One region of the Paenibacillus sp. Y859 genome, then DNA from elsewhere that is predicted to be linked to it. Evidence: riboswitches for the same ligand, from Rfam matches in the RefSeq annotation. Region 1 holds a riboswitch; each other region holds the start of a gene.

Region 1 (2,199 bases):
TTAAAGCTTTGGATAAGCGCCCGAGCCATCCGGAGTCCGCGATATATCTGTCCTCGCTTGATCAGGAGGTGTTTAGGCAGACTCAAAACGAGCAGTTCCTTGAAGAGTCCTTTCATGTGCTGATGCGTGCCCTTGAGGACGAGCCTTACAACAAGCAGTTGCTGACGCAGTTAGCAGCTTACTATGATCTTAAAGGGCAAAGTGACCTTGCTCAGGCGGTCTATCGTGACAATGCCAACAAGTTCGTCTGGGATATTGATTGGTACGATGCACTGATTAGACACTCATTTGCGATGGGAGACCAGGCACATACCCTCAAGGATGATGTTCTGAAACAGGAGTATTTCAAGACAGGGCTCGAGACATACGAACAGGTTGTGGTCGGTGTGGAGTATTTGAAGACACTCCCTCCGGAGCAGATGCAGGGACGTCCGTTCTCCATCACTCCGACCATCGCTCTGAATACGGGTAAAATACAGCTGATGTTAGGAGAACCTGTAGTGGCCGCTACTACATTGAAGCGTGGCTTCAATGAGAATTACGCAGATATCATAAACAGCGAGAATCTCTGGGAGATGGACTGGTACAGCGCTCTCATCAGTCGCTCTTATGATCTGGGGCAGGTGGCTCACACACAGAAAGACAGTGTTAACAAGCAAGCTAATTTCAACATTGGGCTTGAGGCCTACAGCCACGTACTGGCGGATTTGGAATATTTGAAGACTCTGTCTTCTGAAGAACTGCAAGGAAGGTCGCTTACGGTTGCTCCGGCTGTAGCACTGAATACAGGAAAAATACAATTTATGTCTGAACAATTGGAAGCGGCTATAGCTACGCTACAGATTGGTTTGAGCGAAGATTATACCAATGCAACAAACCGTGAAATTGCTCGTTGGTATTTGGCTGCACTAAAGAAGAATAACAGTGTCCCAGATCAGGTCGTTTATGACCGTCTGATTGCGGCTGATCCTGCGGAAGCCGCACAGATTGATGAAATCGCGGATTTACAGCTTAAACTTTAAAAGGTTGTTGAATGTATCTAGATGGTCATTTGGGAATTTAGTATTGCTTTATCTTGTTACTTCGTTATACATTAACTAACAATTACATCGTAACGGGAGCTTGGTGTGCCAGGCTGAGAGGATAGTGATCAACTATCGACCGTCAAACCTGATCTGGGTAATGCCAGCGGAGGAAATGGAGTTCTATTTGTCTATTTAAGACTGCCTCTTTCTCTGAGGCGGTCTTTTTTCTGCTTGTTGAATAGAATTTGCTCCGCTTGATCAAATCACCTTACTTATAGGAGGAAATGAAATGACAAGCGAAATGAAGAAAGAATCTGTTAATCTATCAGCTTTTCCAGGAAGTAAAAAAGTGTATGTAATGGGGTCTCGTCCAGATATTCGTGTTGGATTGCATCCCAATCGATTATCGTGGATTAAAGAAGCTGCTGATTTAGCTAAAGGGCATAAGGGAGCACAGGACCGTGATAATGCACTATCTAAAGCTCGGTTCGAATTCCGCTGGCGTGATCAGTTCCATCTGTCGCTCGATCCAGAGAGAGCTCTGGAGTATCATGATGAGACACTGCCTGCGGAAGGAGCAAAAACGGCACATTTCTGTTCCATGTGTGGACCCAAGTTCTGTAGCATGCGAATTTCTCATGATATTCGAGATTCAACTAGACAGAAGGAACAAGAGGAACAGGATACCATAAGAAATGGCCTATTGAATAAAGCGAACGAATTTAAAGAGGGTGGAAGCGTCATTTATAAATGAAACTATTCAAATATTTGATCTGACGAATGTTGTACGTATACGAAACGGGCTGAATGTTCTAGAATGGAATAACACTGCGGCGAACGCAGCCAGAGATCATAGCCAAGACATGGCGTTGCGTAACTATTTCAGCAGGCTATAATAAAGTGATATATGCGTACTCTGGTTGGCTAAATTCTTCGGGACATCGAAGCAATATACTTAAGTCCTCTTTTGAAACGTTGGGTGTAGGTGTTGCATTTGGTATTAGTTCGAGTGATTATCATATATATTACACACAGAATTTCTTTACACCGCTATGATATTAAATCATGATCTATTATAAATAGGCACAGAAGGGGAATATCATCTTGACAGAAGAACGAGCTCAAAATGCAGTGGTTGTCGTAACAGGAATCCCTACCGATTTACTTGCGGTAG
Region 2 (2,199 bases), on a different contig from region 1:
CCACTTCTGACTTGCGAGAACAAGATCCTTATCTAACTCAGGAACTGCGTTACTAAGTATATTAGCAGCCTCTTCTGGTTTATCAATGGTTAGCTGATAGCCTTTCGTTGTTGCTCTGAGGAAAGCTTTGACTAATTCAGGATCATCCTTGATCTGCTTCTCATTCGTTACAATGACAGGCGTGTAATAGTCTAGTTCCGCAGCATAATCTTTAACATATAACATGTCGATTGGATCATTGCGGAGCTCTGCTTCAATACCTGTCCATGCATAGAAGATCCATGCGAAATCGATATCACGCTTAACCGCCGTGAAGAAATCGGCATCACCCATATTGATCATCTTAACCTTCTTAACATCCGCCTTTTCGTTCTCCATGATGGAGCCCATGATAGCCTCTTCTACAGGCGAACCCCAACCTCCATAACTTTTACCTTCAAAGTCCATGGGTGATTTAATGTTTCGATCTACGGGTGCGGCGAAACCGGACGTATTATGTTGAATGACTGCGGCAATAGAGACGAGCGGGACGTCCTGTGTTCTAGCTAGTGTCACACTTTCTTGATAGCTTATTCCAAAAGGTACGGCCCCTGAAGCGACCATCGTATCGGCTCCGCCTGCACCTGGTTGGACTATCTCAACATTAAGACCTTCTTCTTCATAATATCCTTGATCTTTCGCTACATATAGACCTGTATGATTAGTATTAGGAGTCCAGTCTAAGACAATTTTGACGTCTTGTAGTTTCTTACTAGTCTGTGCATTTTGTTCATTCTTATTTCCTCCACAACCCGCTATTACGAGTATTAGTAAGAATGTAAATAGTAACGACATTGCTCTTTTCTTGCTCATTCTGCTCTCTCCTCTATTGGACTGGTTGTTCCATGTCCTATTCGTATACAAAAAAGCGCCCCGTAATCGGGACGCATGTAGGCGCAAGATAGATATGGATATAATCATATCAGATACGTTCCTACGCTGGCATTATCCAGATCAGGTATAAGGGTCAGTGTCTAGTGGGACACAATCTCAGCCGGCCAATTCCAGCACCCCTGTACTTATGAAGTTAAGGCATTCTACGTCATTATAATCGACTATGCTGGGGGTGTCCAGCTAGGAATTGTTCAAATCTTGATTCGTATTTTAATAGGTGGGTACAATAAATCATATGGTTTAAGTACATTCAACAAGAGGAAGGGGAATACCATTCATGATGGACAACAAGATAATAGAGCAGGATATAACGAAGATCTTAGACAACAATAGGATTTGTTCTCTGGCAACTATTGAAGGCAATAAGCCAAAGCAGAGATATATGATGTTGTATAATGAAGGATTGAGCATTCATTTGGTAAGCGATCGGAGAACGCATAAGGTAGAGGAGTTGAAGGATAATCCAAACGTATCTTTGCTGATAGGATATGAAATCGGAGGGACTAAAGAGGTAGTTGAGATGGAAGGAACCTGTTCAATTAGCACAGATGATAGTTTGAAGCGAAAATGTTGGAATGATGATTTAAAGGAATGGTTTGACGGACCAAGTGACCCTAATTATGTCATTCTTGATATCCAACTCGCAGATATTCTGTATACGGATAAGGATGGAAAGCAAAGAAAGTGGATTGCCTGAAGTAGTAAAAGACCCCCACATCCGGGCTGCGGATTGTGGAGGTCTCTTCATATATATTATAGATCGACTTGGATATGACTCAATCCATTGACGGTGTAATCCTTACCGTAAACATTCACACTAGCAGGAACTTCCGTCTCATTCGTAACGGTCACATCATGCTCGCTAACGGTTACTTTTAGGAGCGAATGACGGAACATGACTTTGAACGAGAATGACTTCCAATGTCCAGGGTTGAATGGGTTTAAGTGTAGAACACCATTCCGTACACGCAATCCTCCAAATCCATGAACAACAGACATCCAAGTACCAGCCATGCTCGTCGTATGACAACCATCTTCGGTATCATTGTTATAATTGTCTAGATCTAAGCGAGAGGTACGAAGATACATTTCGTAGGCTTTCTCTTTATATCCTAGTTCGCAAGCAAGAATCGAATGCACACAAGGAGATAAGGAAGACTCATGCACGGTAAGAGGCTCATAGAAATCGAAGTTACGTTTCACCGTATCTAGATCGAATTGGTCTCTTAGAGTGAATATTCCTTGCAATACGTCAGCTTGCTTAAT
Region 3 (2,199 bases), 500 kb from region 1:
TCGATACACCATGTGCCAGAGGTTCAGCATGGGGCAAATTATTGGATCGCCAGGCGACCATTCTACTCGTAGGGGTGGACTTGCGCAGAAATACGTTCATGCATGGGATTGAGGAATGGGTTGATATTCCAGGCAGAATGACCGATGATCCTGAACCGTTGCAAACCGTCTTAGCTGATGGAACCGTGATTGAAGTGCCATCCCGTAGGCATTGTGGACAGTCATGGTCAGAGTATTTCTGGAAGGTTGAGGACGTGATGGTGAAGCATGGTGCGATGTATTTCGGACAATTGGGTGATGCGGTTGTACGTGTATGTGACACGGTCAAGATGACTGAGGTTCTTACAGAAATGCTGCGTGAGTATCCCGATTTATTCTCGGACAATGAACCATTAAATGAGCATATGCAGCAGTTATTTGGATAAGTTAGTGAAGAATAGAGTAGTATACATATTTCTATTCTTTATAGTAATGACTTTAGGAATTTGTTCGAGGACCTTTTCAGATGTATTACCCTTATTTGTATCACGACATTTCGGAGATGCTTTGTGGGCAAGTATGGTTTACTTCGGTTGTCGGATATTGTTCTTACAGCAAAGATTACTTGTGTCTGTTTGTTTAAGTTTAATCTTTAGCTTTAGTATTGAATTCAGTCAGTTATATCAAGCGGATTGGATTATTGAAATACGATCAACACTATTGGGAGCATTAATATTAGGAAAAGGTTTCTTAGTCATTGATTTAATCCGATATGTGGCAGGGATCGCTTGTTCTTGTATTATGGATTATTACTTGTTTAACCGAGGAGGAAGAAGATGAGCAACCTGAAATGGTTAGAAGGTTGGTATGAGAATTATTGTGATGATGAGTGGGAGCAGACCCATATTTTGAAGATTGAATCGATAGACACTCCCGGATGGAGATTAACGGTACCTTTACTTGAGACTGAATTAGAGGGAAAAACGTTAGACGAAATTATTATTGATCGAGATGATCATGATTGGGTGAGATGTTGGATTAAGGATGGATATTTCGAAGGTGCAGGTGGATTGAGAAATTTAGAAGAGATGATACAGATCTTTAAGGAATGGGCGGAAAGCTAGCAGAGAGATACCATAAAAATATCTTAATGGGGAGTTCGTGGGGTTCTCAATTTCAAAGAATCTAAAAAAAGAGATTCTAAAGTTCCAATAATTGTGTTAGTATGTATCCAATTGAATACGTTAGATCACTAGGGGTGCTATTTGGCTGAGACGGAATGTGTGATTCCAAACCCTTTGAACCTGATCTGGATTATACCAGCGTAGGGAAGTGAGCTTGAGCTTTGGTTAAGATATTTTTGTATGCGTATATACGTCTACATTCTTTTGACTATAGTTAAAGGCCACCTTCTATTGCAGAGGGTGGCCTTTTCGCTGTTCCATCTTATCTGAGATTCGTCATACGAGAAAATAGGGAGGGAGTGCGATGTCAGCACGAGAATTACATGTGATCTCGAATGGTCAGTCTGAGTTAGAACACTTTGCAAGGATTGCGACACTTATTCATCCTTTTGTAACAGCATTCCATATAAGGGAGAACTCAAGTCATGCAGCTGAACTTTGGGCAGGGATATTGGCTTTAAGAGCAGGTGGAGTACCCCTTAGTAAAGTGATCATAAACGACCGAGTTGATGTGGCTTATGCCGCTGGAACTGGGGGAGTCCAGTTAAGCTACCGTAGCCTAGAAGTGCAGGCAGTGAGGAAAGCTTTCTCTGAATTGCGAATAGGACGTTCTGTTCACGCTGTTCAAGAGGCAGTGGAGATGAGTGAGCAAGGAGCTGATTATCTAGTGTTTGGGCATATCTTCCCAACAGCTTCTAAGCCCGGACAGCAAGCTAGAGGAACGAAGAAGTTAAAGGAAGTGGTGAAAAGTGTTCCTATTCCAGTTATTGCGATCGGAGGTATTAAGCCCGATCATGTGCAGCAGATTGTCGCAACTGGAGCAGCAGGTATTGCAATATTATCAGGGATTACTGCAGCAGATGATCCGTTAAGTGCAGTACACAATTATCGAGAGGCATTGGATATGAAAGGTTATGCTAAAAAAAAGTAGGAGGTTATTGACTAGAATGAAACAATTGGATGTCATTATTATCGGTGGCGGTGTTATTGGGAGTTCAATTGCCTATTATATGTCTGCGCGGGGAATGAAAGTTAT
Region 4 (2,199 bases), 900 kb from region 1:
CCGAGCCATTCACCAATCGTAGCTCCAACGACACAATATACGATGGAGAGTTTCAGTCCCGAGAAGAAGGAAGGTAAGGCCATAGGCATCTCAATGGTGCGGAATAGTTCCCAGCGGTTGGCTCCCATCGTCATGAGTAACTCTGCATACTCGCGATCTCTCTTTTTTAGACCATCATAGGTGCTCACTACAATCGGGAAGAATGCAGTTAGGAAGACCACTGCTACTTTACTCCAAATCGTGTAACCGAACCACATAATGAAGATCGGTGAGAGTGCGATTAAGGGGATGGTCTGACTAATAATCATGAACGGATAGAGTGCTTTCTCAAGTGGACGTGAAATATGCATACCTATAGCTAGAATAACGCCCCCACTAACAGATAATATAAAACCCAACACAACTTCCTCTAACGTTGCGATTAAATGCCGACCGATCAATAGATGCCTATGTTCAAATAATGCCCGGGCAATCGAGGTCGGTGAGGGAATAATAAAGGAAGGTACCCAGCCTAAAGTGACAACCGATTCCCAAGCCAACAGGAGTAGTGTAAAAAGAATTACAAACCAACCATAATCATGTGCCCAGCGTTTAAAAAGGCGTATTCTCATGTAATCGTCGCTCCAAGTCTTGCCTCAATTGTATAAAGTGAGGGTCATAGTTCATCTCGTAGTGCCTTGGTCTAGGTAAATTAACGGTCATTTCTTCTATACCTTGAGGACTGTCATGGGACATGAGGTAGATGCGATCACTTAATAGAATGGCTTCTTCCAAATCATGTGTAATGAAAAGGACAGTCTTATGTAGATCATCCCAAAGCTCTAGTAACCAACGATGCATCTCTCTTTTGGTCATTGCGTCAAGTGCACCAAAGGGCTCATCTAATAACATCAGATCTTGCCCTGTTACGAGTGTTCTGAGAAAAGCGACACGTTGTCGCATTCCACCTGATAATTCATCCGGATAGGCATGTTCATATTTCCCTAGACCGAAACGTTCTAGAGTGAACTGAATATCTGCTGTGATCTTCTCTTTATTGCGCTGATCCAGTTCGCGATGAAGTTTTCGATTAAGCTCCCATGGGAGTAAACAATTGTCTAGAACGGTTCTCCAAGGCAGGAGTAGGTCCTTCTGGGGCATGTAAGCCACTGTCCCTAGACGATTGGATGTTCTTGTGCCATGTATATATATTTCTCCGTCCATAGGCTCTAACAGTCCTGCAATCAGCTTAAACAGAGTGCTCTTCCCAGAACCACTAGCTCCTATGACAGAAATGAATTCACCCGCTTGAACATTCATAGACAGTTCCTGAATAATAGGGGATTCGTTCGTACTTGCAAAAGAGTAAGTTAAATTTTGTAATGATAATATCACGGTGATCACCTCGCTCATTGTAAATAAATAAAGACCCAACCATTTCCGAAAGGAAATGAGTGGGTCAAAAAGTTCATTCAGGCAAATAGGTGTGCAAATAGTTGCATGAGTTGAAGATTTCGTTCCACTTCCCTCCGCTGGTATAATCCAGATCAGGTTCCAAGGGTCCGGAACTTCGCGTTCCATCTCAGTCGTTAGACTCCCCTAGTGAAAAACAAGGTCTTATTTAATTGATAACCTATTTAATATAACACAATTTACAAATAAGTATAGACTCTATTACATTGTAAAGCTAATTTAGAGTTTTGATGTGAAGATGTACAGAGCGGTTTATTGAATAAAAGAATAGAAAAATAATTATTTTATGTAAAATATAGTATTATTAAATTTATTATGGTATATTTTTTTTACAGGACCAGTGATGAGAGATCTGGGCGCCATGGACAGCGTGTCCTCAACTTTGTAGAAATGAAAGTGAGGTGAAGGCTGTTCTTTGTTATGCGAATTAGCAAATAAGGAGGATGAAATCTGACATGAATGTATGGATGAAGAAAAAAGGAATATTATTATTAAGTGTTATGATTGCGCTTACATTTAGTTGGGATGGGGTATCTCAATCTAAAGTGGCTGAAGCAGCTTCAACGGATTATAACTATGCTGAAGCTCTACAGAAATCAATATATTTCTATGAAACTCAACGCTCTGGTATTCTACCGGATAGTAATCGTGTGGAGTGGCGGGGAGATTCTGGGCTTCAGGATGGGGCAGATGTTGGTCAAGATTTAACTGGTGGTTGGTACGATGCAGGTGATCATGTGAAATTTG

Evidence for each region. Region 1 has a riboswitch for thiamine pyrophosphate ahead of AC1TO8_RS00315 (phosphomethylpyrimidine synthase ThiC). Riboswitches for the same ligand answer to the same signal wherever they lie in the genome.
Region 2: another riboswitch for thiamine pyrophosphate. It lies ahead of AC1TO8_RS12650 (ABC transporter substrate-binding protein); the one in region 1 lies ahead of AC1TO8_RS00315 (phosphomethylpyrimidine synthase ThiC).
Region 3: another riboswitch for thiamine pyrophosphate. It lies ahead of AC1TO8_RS02885 (thiamine phosphate synthase); the one in region 1 lies ahead of AC1TO8_RS00315 (phosphomethylpyrimidine synthase ThiC).
Region 4: another riboswitch for thiamine pyrophosphate. It lies ahead of AC1TO8_RS04790 (ABC transporter ATP-binding protein); the one in region 1 lies ahead of AC1TO8_RS00315 (phosphomethylpyrimidine synthase ThiC).

The regions. Positions count from the first base shown of each region.
Region 1 is NZ_JBXCIZ010000001.1:54,566-56,764, reverse strand. It holds gene AC1TO8_RS00320 (O-antigen ligase family protein) at 1-1,022, shown strand, start outside; TPP riboswitch at 1,105-1,214, shown strand; partial or broken gene AC1TO8_RS00315 (phosphomethylpyrimidine synthase ThiC) at 1,390-1,779, shown strand; partial or broken gene AC1TO8_RS00310 (CAP domain-containing protein) at 1,757-2,081, shown strand; gene AC1TO8_RS00305 (hypothetical protein) at 2,130-2,199, shown strand, end outside.
Region 2 is NZ_JBXCIZ010000005.1:13,452-15,650, forward strand. It holds gene AC1TO8_RS12650 (ABC transporter substrate-binding protein) at 1-852, opposite strand, end outside; TPP riboswitch at 953-1,064, opposite strand; gene AC1TO8_RS12655 (pyridoxamine 5'-phosphate oxidase family protein) at 1,211-1,630, shown strand; gene AC1TO8_RS12660 (glycoside hydrolase family 65 protein) at 1,687-2,199, opposite strand, start outside.
Region 3 is NZ_JBXCIZ010000001.1:553,708-555,906, reverse strand. It holds gene AC1TO8_RS02900 (AAC(3) family N-acetyltransferase) at 1-425, shown strand, start outside; gene AC1TO8_RS02895 (ribosomal maturation YjgA family protein) at 472-819, shown strand; gene AC1TO8_RS02890 (immunity 53 family protein) at 816-1,103, shown strand; TPP riboswitch at 1,224-1,327, shown strand; gene AC1TO8_RS02885 (thiamine phosphate synthase) at 1,468-2,094, shown strand; gene thiO (glycine oxidase ThiO) at 2,111-2,199, shown strand, end outside.
Region 4 is NZ_JBXCIZ010000001.1:956,333-958,531, reverse strand. It holds gene AC1TO8_RS04795 (ABC transporter permease) at 1-611, opposite strand, end outside; gene AC1TO8_RS04790 (ABC transporter ATP-binding protein) at 592-1,374, opposite strand; TPP riboswitch at 1,487-1,590, opposite strand; gene AC1TO8_RS04785 (glycoside hydrolase family 9 protein) at 1,908-2,199, shown strand, end outside.